3 regions of the Pseudescherichia sp. genome follow, and region 2 is predicted to be linked to each of the others. Evidence: predicted binding sites of a transcription regulator. Region 2 holds the regulator's gene; each other region holds the start of a gene.
What was found. The regulator PurR, encoded in region 2, represses purine synthesis genes. The targets are predictions, from matches to a motif close to CANGCAAACGTTTGCNTG.

Region 1 (7,775 bases), on a different contig from region 2:
CGTTCGGTATTCTGCCGTCGTTTAACGGCTACCAGACCAACTTCCTGAACGCGATTATCGTCGGCATCCCGATGGGTCTGATCTACTACTTCACCTTCCGCTTTGTGATCCGCCGCTTCGACGTTAAGACGCCGGGCCGCACCGAAGTGACCGCTAACGTTAACGATAAAACCGATGACGAGCTGGCGACCGAAATCGTTGCCCTGCTGGGCGGTGCAAACAATATCAGCTCGGTAGGCTCATGCATCACCCGCCTGCGTCTTGAGGTGGCGAAGAGCGAGCTGGTGGACAAAGACGGCCTGAACGGTGTCGGCGCGCGTGGCGTGGTGTTCGTTGGCGATAACGGCATCCAGGTGATTTTCGGCGCACGCGCGCAGTTTATTGCCCAGACCATGTCGGGCATGATCGGCAAGTAACCTGAGGCTGTTAAGGTGATTAGGTCTCCTGTATCGTACAGGAGACTTTTCATCGTTGACTGCATAGCCGTTAAGTTCAGGGAGTGGATTTGAAGAAGGTCAGCATTATTGATGTCGCGAAGCTGGCGGGGGTCTCTGTCTCGACCGTTTCGCTGGTGCTTCGCCAGAAAGGGAAAATATCAACCGCCACGATTGAAAAGGTGCAGCAGGCGATCGACACGCTCGGCTACGTTCACAACGTGGCGGCAGCGAACCTCCGCGCCAACACTTCTAACCTGATTGGCCTGATCCTGCGCGACTTTAGCGACAGTTTTTCTGTGAAGGTGATGGCCAGCACCGTGCTGGAGCTGGAGAAGCAGGGCTACATGGTTTTTCTCAGCCAGCCTCTGAACGATAGCGACAGCCTTGAGCGCTGCCTGCTCTCGTTTAAACAGCAGGGCGTAGCAGGCGTGATCTATCTTGCCTCCGATGCCACCACCTCGCGTCTGCCGAAGCTTATCCGCACCTGTCCCCTGCCGCTGGTTGTGGTATCGCAATCGCTGCTGGAGGAGGAGTGCAACCTGGTGATGCGCGATAACCGCCAGGCCGCCAGCCTTGCCACCCGCTACCTGATCGAGCGCGGCCACCGCAGCATCGCCTACATCGGCGGTACGGAGAGTAGCCTGATCCGCCAGCAGCGGCTGGCCGGGTTTCGCAGCGCGCTGACCCAGTACGGACTGGTGACCCGGGAGGAGTCTACCCCGGCCTGCATGGAGGGGACCCACGCGGCGAGCCACGCGACCCGGCAGCTGCTGGAGAAGAACAACACCATCACCGCCCTGCTCTGCCACTCGCCTGATGCAATGATCGGCTCGCTCTCCGGCATTCATCAGGTAGGTCGTACGGTAGGAAAAGATGTGTTCCTGACACAGCAGGTGGCGCTGGTCGGTTTCGAGGATATGCTGCACGTGAACTTAACGTCGCCCTCGTTTACCTACGTATCGTCGGCAAGCGAAGAGACTGGACGCCAGGCAGCGTCGCTGATGATCCGCAAAATCAAAGAGCCGGATCTGCTGACCCAGCGCATCACCCTTTCCGGACAGCTGGTGACGCGCGAGTCAGCTTAAGATAGAGGGATTGCAGACCCTGTAGGCCCGGTAAGCGCAGCGCCACCGGGCATTGATCTGTTGGCTCTGTCATGCCGGGTGGCGCTTCGCTTACCCGGCCTACAAAACCCGTCGTCTTACTTACGACGCCAGGTGGTCCCCTGCGGGCCATCTTCCAGCACGATCCCCATCTCGTTCAGACGGTCACGCGCCGCATCCGCCGCAGCCCAATCTTTCGCTTTACGCGCATCCAGACGCTGCTGGATCAGGGCTTCAATCTCCGCTACTTCACCGTCATCCGCCTGAGCTCCGCTCTGCAGGAAGGCTTCCGGATCCTGCTCCAGCAGACCAAGCACGGCAGCCAGCTTGCGCAGATGAGATGCCAGCGCGTTCGCCGCCTGCATGTCTTCGCTCTTCAGACGGTTAACGTCGCGGGCCATATCAAACAGCACCGAGTAGGCTTCCGGGGTGTTGAAGTCGTCGTCCATCGCCTCGATAAAGCGCGTTTCGAAGGCCTCGCCGCCCGCTGCCGCAACAGATGTGTCGGTGCCGCGTAATGCGGTGTAGAGACGCTCCAGCGCCGAGCGCGCCTGCTTGAGGTTCTCTTCGCTATAGTTAAGCTGGCTGCGGTAGTGACCGGACATCAGGAAGTAACGGATGGTCTCCGCATCGTAATACTTCAGCACGTCGCGCACGGTAAAGAAGTTGCCCAGCGATTTCGACATCTTCTCGCGGTCAACCATCACCATGCCGGAGTGCATCCAGTAGTTCACGTACTCGCCGTCATGGGCGCAGGTAGACTGGGCGATTTCGTTTTCATGGTGCGGGAACATCAGGTCCGATCCGCCGCCGTGAATGTCGAAATGGTGGCCCAGCTGCTTGCAGTTCATCGCCGAGCACTCAATGTGCCAGCCCGGACGCCCTTCGCCCCACGGTGACGGCCAGCTCGGCTCGCCCGGCTTGGACATCTTCCACAGCACAAAATCCATCGGGTTGCGTTTGATCTCAGCGACTTCGACGCGCGCCCCGGCCTGCAGCTGCTCCAGATCCTGGCGCGACAGCTTGCCGTAGTTGGGATCGGTCGGCACGGAGAACATCACGTCACCGTTGTCAGCTACGTAGGCATGACCGCGCGCGATCAGGCGCTCGGTGATCTCGATGATTTCGTGAATATGGTGGGTGGCGCGCGGCTCGCTGTCCGGACGCAGGATGTTCAGGGCGTCAAAGTCAGCGTGCATCTCGCCAATCATGCGATCTACCAGCGCGACAAAACTCTCGCCGTTTTCATTAGCACGTTTGATGATCTTGTCGTCGATATCGGTGATGTTACGCACGTACTTCAGATCATAGCCGAGGAAACGCAGGTAGCGCGACACCACGTCAAAAGAGACGAAGGTGCGGCCGTGGCCGATATGGCAGAGATCGTAAACGGTGATACCACACACGTACATGCCCACTTTCCCGGCATGAATAGGTTTGAATTCCTCTTTTTGGCGCGTCAGCGTATTAAAAATTTTTAGCATCAAAGATTCCGTTAAGACGTGTGTGGAGAATGAACTCAGTATGATACCCATAATTGATAACCGAAGCAGCACCCTTTGCAAGGTGATCGAACCTTGCGGTTATGCTATAACAGGCGACTATACGTGACCCACAGCTGGGTCGATGCTCTACACTACCGGAACAGGATGCAAAAATGGTTACTTTCCACACTAATCACGGCGATATCGTAATCAAAACTTTCGATGACAAAGCGCCTGAAACTGTTAAGAACTTCCTGGACTACTGCCGCGAAGGTTTCTACAACAACACCATTTTCCACCGTGTTATCAATGGCTTTATGATCCAGGGCGGCGGTTTTGAGCCGGGCATGAATCAGAAAGCGACCAAAGACGCGATCAAAAACGAAGCGAACAACGGCCTGAAAAACACCCGTGGCACGCTGGCGATGGCCCGTACTCAGGCCCCGCACTCTGCAACCGCCCAGTTCTTTATTAACGTAGCAGACAACGACTTCCTGAACTTCAGCGGTGAAAACATGCAGGGCTGGGGCTACTGCGTATTCGCCGAAGTGGTTGAAGGCATGGACGTAGTCGACAAAATCAAAGCGGTCTCTACCGGTCGCAGCGGCATGCACCAGGACGTTCCTAAAGAAGACGTGATCATCGAAAACGTAACCGTCAGCGAGTAATCGTGGCGACGCTTTTCATCGCAGATCTGCATCTCTCTACAGAAGAACCGGCGATCACCGCCGGTTTTCTGCGTTTTCTGGCCGGTACGGCGCGTGACGCCGACGCCCTCTATATTCTTGGCGATCTCTTTGAAGCCTGGATTGGCGACGACGATCCCAATCCCCTGCATCAGCAGATCGCGGCCGCCCTGAAGGCGCTGAGCGACAGCGGCGTGCCCTGCTACTTTATCCACGGCAATCGTGACTTCCTGCTGGGCCAGCGCTTCGCTCGTGAGAGCGGCATGACGCTGCTGCCGGAAGAGGTAGTGCTCGACCTCTACGGTCGCCGGGTGCTGATTATGCATGGCGATACCCTCTGCACCGACGACGCGGGCTATCAGGCATTTCGCGCTAAGGTTCACCAGCCCTGGCTGCAAAAACTGTTTCTTGCCCTACCGCTGTTTATTCGTCATAGGGTGGCGGCGAAGATGCGCGCCGACAGCAAAGCGGCCAACAGCAGTAAGTCTCTCACCATTATGGATGTGAACCCGCAGGCTGTAAGCCATGCGCTGGAACGCCATAAGGTACAGTGGCTTATCCACGGCCATACCCACCGCCCGGCCGTGCACGAGATGACCGCCAACGGCGAACCGGCGTTTCGCTGCGTGCTGGGCGCCTGGCATAGCGAAGGTTCAATGGTAAAAGTCACCTCACAGCAGGTCGAACTTATCGCTTTTCCGTTTTAATAACTTAACAATTTGCCCGCAAGGTTAGCCGCGCAACCGTTTTCCTTGCGGGATTTCCATGCTATTCTCTGTGCCCTGTTACGCGTTATGCCGCACACCCACAGGAGTTTTTAGACGCATGTCTTCGAGCAATAATCCGGTACGTATCGCCATCGTGATGGGGTCCAAAAGCGACTGGGCAACCATGCAGTTCGCCGCTGAAGTCCTCGATATCCTGAACGTTCCCCACCATGTTGAAGTCGTTTCTGCCCACCGCACGCCGGATAAACTGTTTAGCTTCGCCGAAGGCGCAGAGCAGAATGGCTATCAGGTGATTATTGCGGGTGCAGGCGGCGCGGCGCATCTGCCGGGCATGATCGCCGCCAAAACGCTGGTGCCGGTGCTGGGCGTGCCGGTACAGAGCGCAGCGCTGAGCGGCGTTGACAGCCTCTACTCCATCGTTCAGATGCCGCGCGGTATTCCAGTGGGCACGCTGGCGATTGGTAAAGCCGGCGCCGCCAACGCGGCGTTACTGGCAGCGCAGATCCTTGCCACCCACGACCGTGACCTGCATCAGCGTCTGGTGGAGTGGCGCAATGCCCAGACCGACGAGGTGCTGGATAACCCGGACCCGCGAGGTGCGGCATGAAGCAGGTATGCGTCCTCGGCAACGGCCAGCTGGGCCGGATGCTGCGCCAGGCCGGTGAGCCGCTGGGTATCGCCGTCTGGCCGGTGGGGCTGGATGCCGAGCCGGAAGCTGTGCCTTTTGCGCAGAGCGTGATCACCGCCGAGATCGAGCGCTGGCCGGAAACGGCGTTGACCCGCGAGCTGGCACGCCATCCGGCGTTTGTTAACCGCGACGTTTTTCCCATTATTGCCGACCGTCTGACCCAGAAGCAGCTCTTTGACCGTCTCTCTCTGGCGACTGCGCCGTGGCAGCTGCTGTCGAGCGCCGAAGAGTGGCCCGAGGTGTTTAATGCCCTTGGCGAGCTGGCGATCGTTAAGCGCCGGGTGGGTGGCTACGACGGCCGCGGCCAGTGGCGTCTGCGCGCCAGTGAGATCGATACGCTGCCTGAAGAGTGTTACGGGGAGTGTATCGTCGAGCAGGGCATTAACTTCTCCGGTGAAGTGTCGCTGGTGGGCGCGCGCGGGCATGACGGCAGCACCGTGTTCTATCCCCTGACCCATAACCTGCATCAGGACGGCATTCTGCGCACCAGCGTGGCTTTTCCGCTGGCTGACGCTGAGCAGCAGGCGCAGGCCGAAGCGATGCTGGGGGCAATCATGAGCGAGCTGGGCTACGTCGGCGTGATGGCGATGGAGTGTTTTGTAACCCCTGGCGGGCTGCTGATTAACGAGCTGGCTCCACGGGTGCACAACAGCGGCCACTGGACGCAAAACGGCGCGTCGATCAGCCAGTTTGAGCTGCACCTGCGCGCCATCACCGGCCTGCCACTGCCGAATCCGGTGGTCAACGCCCCGTCGGTGATGATCAACCTGATCGGCAGCGACCTGAACTACGACTGGCTGAAGCTGCCGCTGGTGCATCTGCACTGGTACGATAAAGAGGTGCGCGCCGGCCGCAAGGTGGGACATCTAAACCTCAACGACAGCGATACCGACCGCCTGAGCGCAACCCTGGAAGCGATCGTGCCGCTATTACCACCTGAGTATGCCAGCGGTATCGCATGGGCGTGCGCTAAGCTCGGTTAAGCGTTTCCGCCTTGTTTGTCATGTAAACCGGGTATGCGCAAGTGCAACCCGGTAGTCCCTCTCCCCCTATCATTTTTTTGCCCCATCGCACCAATGGACGCGTAAAATAGCGCGATCTAATGTACAACGTCGCCCTTTGATATGCAGAAGGAAGTCCTATGAGCGAAGGCATGGATTATTACGCGATCCTCACCGCTGATACCCCCCTGCTGGATGTACGCGCCCCGGTTGAATTTGCCCAGGGTGCAATGCCGTCGGCAATCAATCTCCCGTTGATGAACGACGAAGAGCGTGCGGCGGTCGGCACCTGTTATAAACGCCAGGGCCCTGAGGCCGCGTTAACGCTTGGACATCAGCTGGTGTCAGGCATCACGCGCGAACAACGCATTCAATCATGGCGTAATGCCTGCCTGCGCCATCCCGACGGCTATCTGTGTTGCGCCCGTGGTGGCCAGCGCTCGCATATCACACAACAGTGGCTGCATGAGGCAGGCATTGACTATCCGTTAATTCACGGCGGCTATAAGGCCCTGCGTCAGGCGGCAATAATAGCGACGGAGCAGCGCGTCCAGCGTCCGCTGATCCTGATCGGCGGCTGCACCGGCAGCGGTAAAACCGATCTGGTGCGCCAGCATCCTGACGGCATCGATCTGGAAGATCTGGCTCGCCACCGTGGATCGTCATTTGGCCGCACGCTGCAGGCACAGCGTTCGCAGGCAAGCTTTGAAAATGCGCTGGCGGTAGAACTGCTTAAGCGCGACGCGGCGCGCCTGGTGCTGGAAGATGAAGGCCGGACGATCGGCGGCAACCATCTGCCGGGATGCCTGTACGATCGCATGGTAGCGTCGCCTATCGCGGTGGTGGACGATCCTTTTGACCTGCGCGTGGCGCGTCTGCATAACGACTATTTTGTGCGTATGCAGCGCGAGTTTATTGCGGCACACGGCGAGGAGGCAGGCTGGCTGGCCTATGCGGAGTATCTGCATCACGGGCTGTTCGCCATCCGCCGTCGTCTGGGATTGCAGCGCTTTGCCGAACTCAGGGCGCACCTTGATACCGCTCTGGCGATCCAGCAGCAGCGCGGCGACACCCGCGGCCACAATGGCTGGCTGGTGCCGTTGCTAAAGGAGTATTACGATCCGATGTACCGCTATCAGTTAGAGAAGAAAGCCGCGAAGATTGTCTTTCGCGGCTCGTGGCAGGAGGTCAACGACTGGCTGCAAAACGGGTAGTCAGCGGTGGCCTCGCTTGTCGGCCCGTGCGGCCAGCCAGTCCCCCAGCATCTGCACGACCTGTACCAGAATAATCAGCGCCACCACGGTGACCACCATGACCTGCGTCTCATAGCGGTAGTAGCCGTAGCGGATCGCCAGATCCCCCACCCCGCCGCCGCCGACGATCCCTGCCATCGCCGAGTAGCCGATCAGGCTGACCAGGGTGATAGTCAGACCGCGCAGCAGACCCGCGCTGGCCTCCGGCAGCAGCACGGTGCAGATGATACGCAGCGGACTGGCACCAAAAGCTTCAGCGGCCTCGATGATCCCCTTATCCACCTCGCGCAACGCGCTGTCTACCAGCCGGGCATAGAAGGCGATGGCGGCAACCGAGAGCGGCACCGAGGCCGCAATCGGCCCGATGGTGTTGCCGAGCAGGAACTGGGTGAGCG
Region 2 (7,775 bases):
TGCCAGACCTTCGCACTGATTACGTGCTACCTGGAAGAAGAGGTAACCCGGTGCGCCGCACAGCAGGGCGCGAAGATAGCGTACGGCTTTGTCCGCCAGCTCCGGATCAATATTATGCATAGCATGAATAATATGCCCGGCATTCCAGAGGACAATCATAATTAACACCGAGACGAAGCCCGCCAGCCAGAACCCCTGACGCACCTGTTGGGCAATGCGATCGCGACGGCCCGAACCGTTAAGCTGGGCGATAACCGGCGTCAGGGCCAGCAGCAGGCCGTGGCCAAAGAGAATGGCCGGAAGCCAGATAGAGGTGCCGATCGCCACCGCCGCCATGTCGGTGGCGCTGTAGCCCCCCGCCATGACCGTATCAACAAATCCCATCGCGGTTTGCGCTATCTGCGCAAGGATCACTGGGATAGCCAACGCCAGCAGCTGGCGTGCTTCGATATAATACTTCTGCACGGAAACACCTGTATATTGTTGTTATTGGTAAGCATGAAAAAGCCGCCTTAACTGGCAGCAAGAAGAGATTGCAGGATAAATAGCCAGACCATTGTAACGGGGAACGGCGAATATGCCAGAGAAAAAACAGCCTGGGCGGGTGCAGCGCTGGCAACCTCTTTTTCCACCTGTTATTGTGCAATTATCAAAACGGCTTGCGCCGAATTAATGGTTACAGGAGTTGTAGGCATGTTTACTGGTATTGTACAGGGCACGGCAAAAATCGTGTCCATTGATGAAAAACCCAACTTCCGCACCCACGTCGTCCAGCTGCCTGAGTCGATGCTGCCGGGGCTGGAGACCGGCGCGTCTGTGGCGCATAACGGCTGCTGTCTGACCGTCACCAGCATCAATGGCCCGCTGGTCAGCTTTGACCTGATGAAAGAGACGCTGCGTATTACCAACCTGGGCGAACTGAGCGTAGGCGGCGAGGTGAACGTTGAACGTGCGGCGAAGTTTAGCGATGAGATCGGCGGCCATCTGATGTCGGGGCATATTATTACGACCGCAGAGGTGGTGAAAATTCTGACCTCAGAAAATAACCGCCAAATCTGGTTTAAAGTTCAGGACGCCAACCTGATGAAATATATTCTTTATAAAGGCTATGTTGGCGTGGATGGTATTAGCCTGACGGTGGGTGAGGTGACGCCGACGCGTTTCTGTGTGCATCTGATCCCTGAAACGCTGGAGCGCACTACGCTGGGCAATAAGAAGCTGGGGCATAAGGTGAATATCGAGATCGACCCGCAGACCCAGGCCATTGTGGATACGGTTGAGCGCGTGCTGGCGAGCCGTGAAGCGGCGATGATTGCCGCCTCGGTCAGCGGCAGCGAAGAGTAATTAAATAAAAAACCCCGGCCTGCCGGGGTTTTTATTAGCATCGGTCAGCGCGCCACGCGCAGGCCGTTTTCGACACCGCGGCTGAACACGACCTGCCAAAGCTGGATATCCCGGGCACGAAAGGCACCTGCGCAGGCGTTCAGATAGTAGCTGAACATGCGCTTAAAGCGTTCAGAGTAGTTATCGGCAATGTCCGGCCATGCGGCCAGAAAACGCTCGTGCCAGGCCATCAGCGTAGTATCGTAATCAGCGCCAAAGTTATGCCAGTCCTCCATGATAAAATGGGGCTCGCTGGCATTCGCAATCTGGCGCACTGACGGCAGGCATCCGTTGGGGAAGATATACTTATCTATCCACGGGTCTACGTGATGGTCGGTTTTTTTCGAACCAATGGTGTGGAGCAGGAACAGTCCGTCGGGCCGGAGGTTGCGATCGACCACCTCAAAGTAGGTGGCATAGTTTTTCGGCCCCACGTGCTCAAACATGCCAACGGAGACGACACGGTCAAACTGATCCTTAAGATCGCGATAGTCCTGGAGCAGAATAGTTACATCCAGCCCTTCGCAGCGCGCCTGGGCCATCTTTTGCTGCTCTGCTGAAATGGTCACCCCGGTCACGCTGACGCCGTAGTTTTTGGCCATAAAGTACGCCAGACCACCCCAGCCGCAGCCAATATCCAGCACACGCATGCCGGGCTGCAGCTGCAATTTTTCGCAGATTAGCCGCAGTTTTGCCTGCTGCGCCTCCTCCAGCGTCTGCGCCTCTTTCCAGTAAGCGCAAGAGTACTGCATATAGGGATCAAGCATGCGGCTGAAGAGATCGTTGCCGAGATCGTAATGCTCTTTACCGACTATCCAGGCGCGTTTCTGGCTTTGCAGGTTGAGTACCCGCGCCGCCGCAATCCTTAGCGTATCTTTAACGTGGCGCGGCATCTGGTTTTCCAGCCCGGCGCGAAGCACCTTGCTAAAAAATATATCCAGCCGTTCGCACTCCCACCAGCCGTCCATATAGCTTTCGCCCAGCCCGAGTGAGCCCTCTTTTAGGACGCGCTTAAAAAAACGGGGGTTTTTTACCCGGATATCCGATGGGGCAGTGCCGTTGATAGCGATGCCCGCGCGGCTTAACAGTTCGTTTGCGATACGGAACCAGTTATCGCTCTGTATGTTGACTTCTTCTATACACGATGAACTCATAGCTTCTCCATCACCCTATGTGATCAGAACCTTCAAACAGCGTAGACGCTTTTAATGGTTTGTGAGAAATCCCACGGAACGGGCCGTGAGCTTGATATCCGACGTAGAACAGAGGAAGGGAGATAGCCCTTGCCGAAAATGCCGTCCGTGGGAGAACAGGCGCGATCCTGCGCCTGTGAAAACATACTTATTTTTGTTAATAAAAATTATCGAAATGAGTATAGGCCGCAAAAACGGGTCGTTCAACCTATTATGGTTAGTTAACTAATTATTTTGCTGCTTGTTTTTGTCCCCAATAGCCCAGTCCGGCCAGCAAAACAGTCAGCAGCATAACGCTGGTTGTGGTAAGCAGAGGCGTAGCGATGAGCGTTGAGACCAGCAGACTGGCTAAAAAGCAGAGACCCAGCTGGAGGGTATTTTGTAGCGCCGCTGCACGTCCCGCCCCCTGAGGAAACGGGCTCAGCGCCTGGGCCACCACAATCGGATAGATTGCACCGTTAGCCATCGCCATCACGCAGAACGGAACCAGCAGCAGCGTCAATGAGACCTGTGGCAGGAAGGCCACCAGCCAGACGGCAACCACGCTCAGCGCATAGCCAGCCAGCAGCCAGGGCAGCAGACGCGGCCCCTGCCAGCGCTGAAGGGCTGCCCGACAGCCATAGCCTCCCACCAGAAAAGCGATGGTTTGCGGGACATAGCTCAGGCCAATCGCCGCGGGGCCATAGCCCAGAGCACTGAGAATAAACGGCGAACCGGTAAGCCAGGCGAAAAAGCTGGCTGAGCAGGCGGCGTAGATGGTGACGTTTCCGCAGTAAAAGCGAGAGCGTAACAGCAGCCCGAAGGTAACGGGTGTCGTTTGCGGATGATACTTTTTTACCGGTTTTTTAAGGCGAAGTGCGGGCAGCATCAGCAGCAGCGTGATAACAAACAGCACCATAAAGATGTTCTGCCAGTGGGAGTGGGCGAGGATCCAGCTTCCCAGCAGCGGCGCGAGGGCGGGGGAGAGCCCAACCAGCGGCATAATAGTGGCAAAAATACGGTTAACCCGCTGAGCCGGATAGTAGTCCGTTACCAGCGTCTGCCAGGTGACCGCGGCGGCACATACCCCCACGGCCTGAACAAAACGCAGTATCAGCAGCATGGTGCCGTCGCGCACCCATAGCATGCCGATGCAGCCAAAAGCAAACAGTCCCAGCCCGCAGAGGAGGACCAGCCTGCGGCCAAAGCGATCGGAGAGCGGGCCCCATATCAGCTGGGCAAGGGCAAAGCCGGCCAGAAACAGGCTAAGGCTGGCACTTACTGCCGATGCAGGGGTATTAAGATCCTGCTGAATAGCCGTAAACGCCGGCAGGTACATATCCGTTGCCAGAAAGCCCAGCACGCTCAATCCCGCTAGCCAGACTAAAAATCCTTTACCAGGTAACATCATCTTTCCTTCTTATTCTCTTTCACGATAGAGGTTAAACAGTGCAGATCACAAAGCGGCAAAGTGTAGGCAGTGCATTACCGGTTGTGAAACGGTAATATTTGCGCAGTGCATTCAAATTTTTTGCAGGCAGAATATGTGGTCAGATTACTCCCTTGACGTCGTAGATACCGTGGCTCGTACCGGAAGCTTTAGCGCCGCTGCTCAGGAGCTGCACCGGGTTCCCTCCGCCATCAGCTACACGGTACGACAGCTTGAAGCGTGGCTGGCCGTGCCGCTGTTTGAACGACGGCACCGGGACGTGGTGTTAACCCCGGCAGGAAGCTGGTTTTTGCAGGAGGGGCGTTCTGTCATCAAAAAAATGCAGGTCACCCGACAGCAGTGCCAGCAGATAGCTAACGGCTGGCGTGGCCAGCTTGCTATCGCCGTGGATAATATCGTCCGGCCCGAGCGCACCCGGCAGATGATTGTCGACTTCTATCGTCATTTTTCAGACGTTGAGCTGCTGGTGCAAAAAGAGGTGTTTAACGGCGTCTGGGATGCGCTGGCCGATGGGCGCGTGGAGCTGGCTATCGGTGCGACCCAGGCCATACCGGTGGGTGGGCGCTTTGCTTTTCGCGATATGGGCATGCTCAACTGGCGCTGCGTCGTGGCCGCTCATCACCCGCTGGCGGGTATGGATGGCCCGCTGAGCGACGATCTCCTGCGCGGCTGGCCGTCACTGGTATGGGAGGATACCTCCCGGCTACTGCCCAAACGCATCACATGGCTGCTGGACAACCAGCGGCGAATGGTGGTGCCGGACTGGACCTCCTCCGCCGAGTGCCTGAGCGCCGGGCTATGCATCGGCATGGTGCCAGGCCATTTTGCCAGGCCGTGGCTCGATCGCGGTGAGTGGGTGGAGCTGCAGCTGGAGGAGCCGTTTCCGGATGCGGCCTGCTGCCTGACCTGGCAGCAAAATGATAACTCGCCCGCGCTGGGCTGGCTGCTGGACTATTTAGGGGATAGCGAAACGCTTAATCGGGAGTGGCTGCGGGAGCCAGTGTAAACGGCTCCCGAGGCGTTGATCGGCGGCGGATGCTTAACGACGATAGTCGCGGAAGGGGCCGTCGGCCACCGAGCGGCGCTCGATCAGCCGGGGATGAACCTCAATCGACTGCGACTCTTCACGCTTGTTGACGATGCGGTCCATCAGCATATTGAATGCGGTTTCACCCAGCGAATCTTTAGGCTGGTGGATGGTCGTCAGTGCAGGGGTGAAGAAGCGAGCGTTACGCACGTTATCATACCCAATCAGCGATACATCCTGCGGCACGCGCAGGCCCATCTCGTCGACGGCGCAGAGCGCGCCCATCGCCATCACATCGCCGCCGCAGAACACGGCAGTAGGGCGATGCGGCTGGGAGAGGATCTGCTGCATCGCGCGGTAGCCGGACTCAGGTTCAAAGTCGCCCTGCACAATCCAGTTTTCCGGTACGTTAATCAGCGCCTCTTCCATCGCTTTCATAAAGCCGGCCAGGCGGCCTGCGCCGGTATTACGCTCGAGCGGGCCGGGGATCACACCGATTTCGCGGTGGCCGCGTTCGACCAGGTAGCGGCCAGCCATATAGCCACCCTCAAAGGCATTATCGATGACCGAGTCGGTGAAGTCGGCTTTTGCCTCACCCCAGTCCATCACCACCATAGGGATATGGCGATACTCCTCCAGCATGCTAAGCAGCGGGGCAGGGTATTCAGAGCACATTACCAGCAGGCCATCGACGCGCTTCTGCGCCATCATCGACAGATAGGCACGCTGCTTCTCGAGGTTGTTCCAGGCGTTACCCAAAATCAGGGTGTAGCCTTTCTGGAAACAGTTCTTCTCTACTGCCTCGATAATCTCAGCAAAATAGGGCGCTTCGCTGCTGGTCGCCAGCAGGCCAATCGATTTGGTATGGTTAACCTTCAGGCTGCGAGCCACGGCGCTGGGTGAATAGTGCAGCTCTTTAATGGCTGCCCACACTGCGTTACGCGTCTCTTCTGCAACAAAACGCGTTTTGTTAATTACATGTGATACGGTTGTGGTGGAAACGTTTGCTCGTTTCGCTACGTCTTTTATAGTTGCCATTCAATGTCACTCCAAACCACGACGTAAGCTCCTGAAAATAGTGTAGGTAAACGTTTGCCTCTACTCAGCCTGCACGCAACTTTTGGGGATGCGATTCGCCGGGAAAACGACACGGAACGTCAGGAGGGGTCTATGGCCGGTACGCGAATAAATTTAGCGTGGAATTTTGTCTTATCTTGATGAAAAGGGGAAGCGTTAAAACGCATATCACCCCAAATCAAAGAAGATTTTTGCCCATAAATGTGTAAAAATGCGCAAGCTCACTTTTTGTGGGGTAATTAGAATGGAGAGAAATTGATGAGTGCAGATCTGAAGTTTTCCCTGATGACGACCGTTGTTGTGCTGGGCCTGATTGTTGCTGGTGCGCTGACCGCTGCGTTAAATTGATTTAGCATGAGGGAGAGCCCTCTCCCTCTGTTTCGGCATCCCCTCTGGCGCCGCGTTAATTGTTATCAAAATGGCAATAAACTTTTGTTAGTTTGATAACTTCTGTTTTTTTGTGATAAATGTCATGCTTTTGACTTCTGTGACAGTGTCGCCTGATCGACACGGCAATTCTGGAGTCAAAATATGAAAATTAACTTTCCCCTGCTGGCCCTGGCGATTGGGGCATTTGGCATCGGGACCACCGAGTTCTCCCCGATGGGCCTGCTGCCAACTATCGCCCGCGGAGTAGATGTCTCTATTCCGGCAGCGGGAATGCTCATCAGCGCCTACGCCATTGGCGTCATGGTGGGTGCGCCGCTGATGACGCTGCTGCTCTCCCATCGTGCTCGCCGTAGCGCGCTGATCTTCCTGATGGCAATCTTTACCCTGGGCAACGTGCTGTCCGCACTCTCTCCCGACTACACCACCCTGATGCTTTCGCGCATCATCACCAGCCTTAACCACGGTGCCTTCTTTGGCCTGGGGTCGGTCGTGGCAGCCAGCGTCGTGCCGAAAGAGAAGCAGGCCAGCGCGGTGGCCACCATGTTTATGGGGCTGACCATCGCGAATATCGGCGGCGTACCGGCGGCAACGTGGCTGGGTGAAACCATCGGCTGGCGCATGTCGTTTCTCGCCACCGCGGGCCTTGGCGTGATCTCGATGCTGAGCCTCTTCTTCTCCCTGCCAAAAGGCAGCGCCGGAGAGCGTCCGGAGGTGCGTAAAGAGCTGGCCGTGCTGGTGCGTCCGCAGGTGCTGTCAGCTTTACTGACCACCGTGCTGGGCGCAGGGGCAATGTTTACGCTCTATACCTACATCGCCCCGGTATTGCATGAGATTACCCATGCTACGCCGCTGTTTGTTACCGCGATGCTGGTCCTGATTGGGGTGGGCTTCTCCATCGGCAACTACCTGGGCGGCAAGCTGGCGGATCGCTCTGTAACCGGCACCCTAAAAGGCTTTTTCCTGCTGCTGATCGTTATCATGCTGGCAATCCCGCTGCTGGCGCGTAACGAGCTGGGTGCGGCGGTGAGCATGGTCATCTGGGGTGCGGCGACCTTTGCCGTGGTGCCACCGCTGCAGATGCGTGTGATGCGCGTGGCTCATGAGGCGCCAGGCCTGTCATCATCCGTCAACATCGGTGCTTTCAATCTCGGTAATGCGCTGGGCGCTGCCGCGGGGGGCGCGGTGATCTCGGGAGGACTGGGGTATAGCGTAGTACCGGTGACCGGCGCGCTGATTGCGGTGCTGGCACTGCTGCTGGTGCTGGTGTCAGGGCGCG
Region 3 (7,775 bases), on a different contig from region 2:
AAGGGAATACGCTCGCGATCGAGCTCTAGACCCGGCAAGCGTAGCGCCACCGGGCGATGTGTTTACTGCACGACTTCGCCGTTGCGCATCGTCTGGGTGAGCTGCTGTTTCATCACGTCGATCACCTTCAGCTCGCCGTTCACCGTTGGCTTCAGCGGTGCCTCGGCGTTAACCCTGCCGGTGGCGGTGAGCTGGATATTACCGCCGCCGGAGAGGGGCAGAGCAGGCCAGCCCCACTGCTGCAATATGCTGAGGGGAATGCCGCGCCCGTTGAGGTTAACGCTGACCTGCCGCTCCGGCCCTTGAGATACGGTAGCGGTCCCTTCCAGCAGGCCCTGGCCGGTAAAGGCACTCAGCTCGCTGATGTTGACCGTGCTGCGGTCGGCAGCCAGCGCTAGCGAAGGGCGGCGAACGTCAACACGGTTAAAGGTTGCGGCGGCGGCGTTGAGCTTGGCGCTGCCGCCCCATATCCCCCACTGGCGATCCCGCGCCAGCTGCAAATTTGCACCGTAACCATCCAGAGCGGTGATCTGCCACGGAAATGCAGGATCGATATCGATCACCAGGTTACGGCTGGCGCTAAACCTTTTCAGCGTAACGCTGTTCAGCCAGCCCGGGAGTTGATCCATCCACAGCTGTTTCCAGTTAGCGGGCAGGGTATATTCCAGACCCGCCAGCGCCGTATCGTCCAACACCAGCGCTTTGCCATCCCGCAGCCAGTTGCCCGAGGTTCGCACCATGCCACCCTCCCAGCGGGAGGTGAACTGACGCAGCGCGATGCCCTGCGGGGAAAATTCGGCGTTAAAAATCGGATCGAAGAGGTGCAGCGAGCCAAAAATGAACTCGCTGGCGTTCATCGAGAGTCGGCCATCCTCGCTCTGCCAGTCGCCCTTTGTCAGGGTCAGAGCGCGGGCGCTGAGGTCGAGATCGGTCACCGCCCAGTCTGGCCCCTGCAGGCGAGCATCGGTCACCTCAAGACGGCCAATCTGTAGTGAGGGCAGGGTAGTCAGCGGGGCAAAAAAATCGGTCAGGGATTTATCGCTCTGGAGGCGTATGTCGTTCAGGCGCAGGCTGTCGACAATCCAGCCCCCGTCGGCGGTGCGGCGCGCTGTGCCGGTTAGCGATCCGCGCGCCATATCCGCGCCAATGGTGCTCAGGGTCACGTCGCTGTTATCGATACTGCCCTGAATCAGCACGTTGCTGACGGGGACGCCGTTTAGCGTCATCGAGCCGGCGCTGAACTGGATCTGCGCTTTGCTGCCCATCACGTTACCCGCTATCGGCTCCCAGGGCGTGATACCGCCGGTTACCCGCTGGGCGCTCAGATCCCAGCCGGTGGCCGGGCTGTTAAACGCCATATCGCTCAGCAGCAGGCGGTCGGCCTTGAGCGGCAGCGGCGCGGTGGCGGGCGAGAGATTAAGCGTTCCATCCTGGAGCAAAATAGTGTCCGCGTGCAGCGGATCGGTGAGCTGGCGGCTGCTAAAACCGATGTCCACGCTCTTCGCTTCCAGCGTCGCGGGTTGACCTTTGCGGCCAAAGTTGACGTTCTTGAGCAGCAGATGGGAAGGTGAAGAGAAGCGGTGATCGGCGGCGTCAAAGGCGAGGTGATAGTCGGTATTGCTACTGACCCACTTGCCAACCTGCGTTGCACCCCAGCGCGTCTGGACCAGAAAATAGCAGGCCACAATCGCCAGCAGCAGGGCGATCGCAATGTAGAGCAGCATTTTTCCAATCAGTTTCATGGTCTTCCTTCCCGATGAGCATACAAGGAGTTTATGCACGATTTGTGCACAATGCTCAAGGAAGGAATGGTGAGACAGTGTTACGGCGGCAGCGGGTGAATACCGCTGCCGCGATAGGGACTAGTTCTTCTCTGGCGGGAAGACGAGGTTCAGCACGATAGCGGTGATACCGCCCGCAGCGATGCCGGAGGAGAGCAGGTTTTTCAGCCAGTCCGGCGCAAACTGCAGGATCAGCGGCTGCTGGGAGACGCCGAGGCCCACCGCCAGCGAGAGGGCGATAATCATAATCGCGCGGCGGTTCAGCGGCTCTCGGGAGACGATACGCACCCCGGAGGCGGCGATGGTACCGAACATCACCAGCGTTGCACCGCCGAGCACCGGCTCAGGAATATGCTGTACGAAGCCACTCACTGCCGGGAAGAGGCCGAGCACGATCAGCATCAGCGCCACGATAAAGCCTACGTAGCGGCTTGCAACGCCGGTCAACTGGATCACGCCGTTGTTCTGACCGAAGCAGGAGTTCGGGAAGGTGTTGAACACCGCTGAGACAAAGGAGTTCAGGCCGTTTGCCAGCACGCCGCCCTTCAGACGCTTCATATAGAGCGGACCGGAGACCGGCTGCTCCGAGACGTCGGATGTCGCGGTGATGTCGCCGATGGTCTCAAGGGAGGTGATCATAAACACCAGCATCAGCGGCAGGAGCAGGCTCCAGTCAATGCCCAGGCCGTAGTAGAGCGGAGTCGGGATCATGATCAGGTCGCTGCTGGTTGGGGCGCTATTCTGCGGCAGCATGCCCATCCACCACGCCAGCAGGTAGCCTACCGCCATCGCGATCACCAGTGAGGCTACGCGCAGGTAGGGGTTACGCTGGCGGTTCAGCAGGATGATCACGGCCAGCACCACGCCTGCCAGCAGCAGGTTTTTCGGTGCGCCGAAGGTGTGATCCGCCATCGCGCCGTAGCCGCCGCCGATAGAAGTCAGGCCAACCTGAATCAGCGACAGGCCGATAATCATTACCACCACGCCGGAGACCAGCGGAGTGATCACCCGGCGAGCAAGGTGCAGCACGCGGGAGATGACCATCTCGGTGCAGCTTGCCAGCATCAGGGTGCCGAACAGCGCCGCCATCATCGTTGGCACGTCCGCGCCGCCGGTTTTCAGCGCCGTGCCGCCCATAATCAGCGGGGCAACGAAGTTAAAGCTGGTGCCCTGAATGGAGAGCAGACCTGAACCCACCGGACCCCAGGCTTTAATCTGGATAATCGAGGCCACGCCCGAGGCGAACAGCGACATGCTGATGATGTGCTGCGTATCCTGCGCGGGCAGGCCCAGCGCCTGGCAGATCAGCAGTGCCGGAGTGATGACCGCAACAAACATCGCCAGCAGGTGCTGGCAGGCGGCGAAAAGGGTGTGCGCCAGCGGCGGGCGATCTTCCAGACGATAGATCAGTTCGCTGTTGTGTGGCTGCGCAACCGGTTGCGCATCTTTAGACTCGAGGGTGTTAACGGACATCTCAGGCAATTCCACGGTGGAAAAGCGGGCATTTTAGCTGAGCAACTCATAAAAGCAAACGATTGCATTTATAAATTTTACAAGGTGTTTCTAAGCGGCGTTATCAGGCGTTGGAATAACGTTCGGTTTCCGGCATCCAGCGCTCAATTAACGCCGCGGCCTGCTCCGGGTAGCGTTCATGAATATGGCGGGCGAGGCGCTGAACTTCCGGGATCATCGCCCGGTCGCGTAGCAGGTCGGCGACCTTAAACTCGGCGTTGCCGGTCTGACGGGTACCCAGCAGCTCGCCGGGGCCGCGGATCTCCAGATCTTTTTGCGCAATCACAAAGCCGTCGTTACTGTCACGCAGCACCTGCAAACGCATTTGCGCCGTTTTGGAGAGCGGAGATTTGTAAAGCAGTACGCAGTGGGAGGCAACCGCACCGCGACCGACGCGGCCTCGCAGCTGGTGGAGTTGCGCAAGACCAAGGCGCTCGGGATTCTCGATAATCATCAGGCTGGCGTTGGGTACGTCCACGCCTACTTCAATTACGGTTGTTGCCACCAGCAGATGCAGCTCGCCCTGCTTGAACGCCTGCATCACCGCCTGCTTCTCGGCGGGCTTCATGCGGCCGTGGACCAGCCCAACGTTCAGCTCCGGCAGGGCCAGCTTCAGCTCCTCCCACGTCGCTTCGGCGGCCTGGGCCTCGAGCAGGTCAGACTCTTCAATCAGCGTGCAGACCCAGTAGGCCTGGCGGCCTTCGTTGGTGCAGGCATGGCGCACGCGCTCGATAATCTCGCCGCGCCGCGTATCGGCAATTGCCACGGTGGTAACCGGGGTACGTCCTGGCGGCAGCTCGTCGATCACCGAGGTGTCGAGATCGGCGTAGGCGGTCATCGCCAGGGTGCGGGGGATAGGGGTGGCGGTCATGATCAGCTGATGCGGATGGAAGCCCTGCTGCTGGCCCTTCTCCCGCAGCGCCAGCCGCTGATGGACGCCAAAGCGGTGCTGCTCGTCGATGATCACCAGCGCCAGACCGTTAAACTGCACCTGCTCCTGAAAAATGGCGTGCGTGCCGACCACCATCTGCACCTGTCCACTGGCAATTGCTTCCTGTTGTGCAAGGCGGGCCTTGCCCTTCTGCTTGCCCGCCAGCCAGCCTACCTGAATGCCCAGCGGCTCAAACCAGCTACGGAAGTTGTTGGCGTGCTGCTCGGCCAGCAGCTCGGTGGGCGCCATCAGCCCCACCTGCTTGCCGTTGGCGATAGCGCGCAGCGCGGCGAGAGCGGCCACCAGCGTTTTACCCGAGCCAACGTCGCCCTGCACCAGGCGCATCATGGGGATATCCAGCGCCATATCGTGTTCGATCTCTGCCGTAACCCGCGCCTGGGCGGCGGTAGGCTTAAACGGCAGGGCCGCCAGCAGCTGGTTTTTTAACGTATCGTTGGCCTTCAGAGACAGAGCGTGGAACCGCTGCGCCCCGGCGCGCAAAGCCAGCATACTGAGGTTATGCGCCAGCAGCTCTTCCAGGATCAGGCGGCGCTGGGCGGGATGCTGGCCAAGCTCTAAGTCGGCCAGCTGTAAGGTCGGCGGCGGACGATGCAGCGTGCGCAGCGCCTCCGGCAGGCTCATCATCCCCTGCGCCAGCTCAGGCGGCAGCAGCTCGGCAATGGCGCAGGTGTCGAGCAGATCCAGCGCCTGATCGGTCAGCTTACGCAGCGTTCCCTGCTTGATGCCTTCGGTAGTGGGGTAGACCGGCGTCAGGGTCTCCTGCATCTCCGGGGTGCTGAGATCGCCCTGAATGCGGTACTCGGGGTGGATCATCTCCGCGCCGTACTTGCCGCGCTTCGCCTCGCCGTAGGCCAGCACGCGGCGGCCTGGCGAGAGGCTATTTTTCATCGCCGCGTTGAAGTTGAAAAAGCGCATCGTCAGAATGCCGCTGCCGTCGCTGATCTGGCAGGTCATCATCCTGCGACCGCCGAAGGTAACGTTGCTGTTGAGCACTTCGCCCTCGACCGTGGCGTAGACGCCCGGCAGCAGATCGGCAATAGGGTAGAGATGGGTGCGGTCTTCGTAGCGCAGGGGCAGGTGCAGGAGCAGATCCTGGACGTTCACCAGGCCGATTTTAGCCAGCTTGCTGCTTTGCGCCGCGCCAACGCCGGTTAAAGAACTGAGCGGGACAGCATCGAGCAGTTTGCCTTGCATAATCTTACCTGGCTGCCTGCATGGTGGCCCACCACGCGGCGTCGGCTTCTATTTCACCGTGCGCGTTAAGGTCGGGATAGGGCAGTCCCTTCTGCTTCGCCACGCGGGCAAGCACCGGGTAGCTGCCTTCAAACAGCAGTCGATGCTGGTCATCATCATCTATGGTGCTAGAGTCGCGAGCGTACATCCCGGCGTTCTGCCGCTGGCGCTGCGCTTCATAGAGGATCAGCGCAGAGGCGACTGAAACGTTGAGGGACTGCACCATGCCAATCATCGGGATGATAATATCCTGGTCCGCGAGGTCCAGCGCCTCTTGGGTGATACCGGTCTTCTCCTGGCCCATCAGGATACAGGTGGGGCGGGTATAGTCGATATCACGGAAATCTACGGCTTTTTCAGAGAGATGGGTAGCCAGCACCTGCATTCCCTGGCCTTTCAGATGCCCGACGGCATCGGCAATGGTGCGGTGCGTTTTGACCTGCACCCAGCTGTTACTCCCCGCAGCGGAGGAGGCCATGATGCGCATCCGGTTTTCTGGCCAGACGGCGTGTACTTCATGCACGCCGACGGCATCGGCGGTGCGAATGATTGCCGAAACGTTGTGCGGCTTATGAACCTGTTCCATGCAGACGGTCAGATCAGGCTGGCGCCTGGCGAGCATCTCACGTATACGCGCATAACGTTTCAGAGTCATAGGGCTAGTTTCGGTTACGGGTGACCTTGATCACGTCCGGCAGCACGCGGATTTTGCGCATGATATTCGCCAGATGCACGCGGTCGCGGCAGGTCAGGCGGATAAAGGCGCTATAGACGCGACCGTCCTTCTCTTCGGTATTCAGACTTTGAATATTGGAAGAGGCCGTGTTGATTGCCGCCGTCAGGTTGGCCAGCGCGCCCTGATGGTTGAACATATCAACCTTGATCTCGGTGATAAACTCCTGCGCCGTCTCTTTATCCCACTCGACCGCCATAAACTTCTCAGGCTCTTTCTGATAGCCACGGATGTTACGGCAGGACTCATGGTGAATAACCAGCCCTTTGCCGGGACTGACGTGCGCGATAATCGGGTCGCCGGGGATCGGACGGCAGCATTTTGCAAAGGTGATCAGCACCCCGTCCGCGCCCTTAATCGGCAGGTGGCCGTGGCTCGGTGCGGTAGAGACAGCGGAGGCTTCGCCCTGCTGCAGGTTTTTCGCTACCACCACGCTCATGGCGTTGCCGAGACCGATCTCCGCCAGCAGATCGTCGAGAGAGACCAGCTTCATGCGCACCAGCTCGCGCTGGATATTCTCTGATGGGATCTCCGCCAGCTTGCGGCTGCCGCCGAGGGCGTGATTCAGCAGACGACGGCCCAGGCTTACCGAGTCGTCGCGCTTGAGATTTTTCAGCATCTGGCGGATTTTGGCGCGCGCTTTCGAACTCACGACAAAGTTAAGCCAGGCGGCGTTCGGGCGTGCGCCCGGCGCGGTAATAATCTCTACCGTTTGCCCGCTGGTTAGCGGCTGCGACAGCGGGTAGGGCTGTCGATCGACGCGCGCGCCAACGCAGGCGTGGCCGATATCGGTGTGCACCGCATAGGCGAAGTCGACCGGTGTCGCACCGGCAGGCAGCTCAACGATGCGCCCTTCCGGTGTGAAAACGTAAATCTCATCCGGGAAGAGATCGGATTTAACGCTCTCGATAAATTCAAAGGAGCTGCCCGCGCTCTGCTGAAGTTCTAGCAGGCTCTGCATCCAGCGCTGGGCGCGGATCTGCGCGGTGGTGCTGCTCTCACCATGCTCTTTATACGCCCAGTGTGCCGCAACCCCCATCTCTGCCATCTGGTCCATATCCTCAGTACGGATCTGCACCTCAACCGGCACGCCGTGCGGGCCAATCATGGAGGTGTGCAGAGACTGATAGCCGTTCGCTTTTGGAATGGCGATATAGTCCTTCATGCGCCCTGGACGCGGCTTGTAAAGGCTATGCATCTGACCCAGCACGCGATAGCAGGTATCGAGATCGTGGACAATCACCCGGAAAGCATAGATATCCATGATCGAGTGAAAACGTTGCTCTTTCAGCACCATCTTGCAGTAGATGGAGTAGAGATGCTTCTCGCGACCGCTTACGCGGCAGGGAATTCCCGCCTCCTGCAAGCGCCCTTCGATCTCCGAGAGGATTTTTTGGATCATCTCTTTACGGTTGCCGCGCGCGGCCTTCACGACCTCTTTAATCACGCGGTAGCGGTTCGGGTGCAGCGCTTCAAAGCCCAGCTCTTCCAGCTCGGTTTTGATGTGATGGATACCTAAGCGGTGCGCCAGCGGACTGTAGATTTCGAGGGTTTCACGGGCGAT

Region 1: a site for PurR is predicted at 4,447-4,464, ahead of purE (5-(carboxyamino)imidazole ribonucleotide mutase). Genes of this name have one in related genera too.
Region 3: a site for PurR is predicted at 3,306-3,323, ahead of RTX96_RS05455 (NCS2 family protein). Genes of this name have one in related genera too.

Annotation. Positions count from the first base shown of each region.
Region 1 covers NZ_DAMBWA010000008.1:30,089-37,863, forward strand. Annotated here, with positions in the region: gene RTX96_RS12165 (PTS transporter subunit EIIC) at 1-416, shown strand, start outside; gene malI (Mal regulon transcriptional regulator MalI) at 506-1,522, shown strand; gene cysS (cysteine--tRNA ligase) at 1,639-3,024, opposite strand; gene ppiB (peptidylprolyl isomerase B) at 3,198-3,692, shown strand; gene lpxH (UDP-2,3-diacylglucosamine diphosphatase) at 3,695-4,417, shown strand; gene purE (5-(carboxyamino)imidazole ribonucleotide mutase) at 4,536-5,045, shown strand; gene purK (5-(carboxyamino)imidazole ribonucleotide synthase) at 5,042-6,109, shown strand; gene mnmH (tRNA 2-selenouridine(34) synthase MnmH) at 6,268-7,341, shown strand; gene RTX96_RS12205 (methionine ABC transporter permease) at 7,342-7,775, opposite strand, start outside.
Region 2 covers NZ_DAMBWA010000005.1:261,286-269,060, forward strand. Annotated here, with positions in the region: gene mdtK (MdtK family multidrug efflux MATE transporter) at 1-465, opposite strand, end outside; gene RTX96_RS09820 (riboflavin synthase subunit alpha) at 694-1,344, shown strand; gene cfa (cyclopropane fatty acyl phospholipid synthase) at 1,389-2,537, opposite strand; gene punC (purine nucleoside transporter PunC) at 2,806-3,963, opposite strand; gene punR (DNA-binding transcriptional activator PunR) at 4,100-5,011, shown strand; gene purR (HTH-type transcriptional repressor PurR) at 5,045-6,070, opposite strand; gene RTX96_RS09845 (YnhF family membrane protein) at 6,368-6,457, shown strand; gene RTX96_RS09850 (MFS transporter) at 6,641-7,775, shown strand, end outside.
Region 3 covers NZ_DAMBWA010000003.1:125,123-132,897, forward strand. Annotated here, with positions in the region: gene yicI (alpha-xylosidase) at 1-29, shown strand, start outside; gene RTX96_RS05450 (AsmA family protein) at 63-1,742, opposite strand; gene RTX96_RS05455 (NCS2 family protein) at 1,863-3,254, opposite strand; gene recG (ATP-dependent DNA helicase RecG) at 3,358-5,439, opposite strand; gene trmH (tRNA (guanosine(18)-2'-O)-methyltransferase TrmH) at 5,444-6,133, opposite strand; gene spoT (bifunctional GTP diphosphokinase/guanosine-3',5'-bis pyrophosphate 3'-pyrophosphohydrolase) at 6,138-7,775, opposite strand, start outside.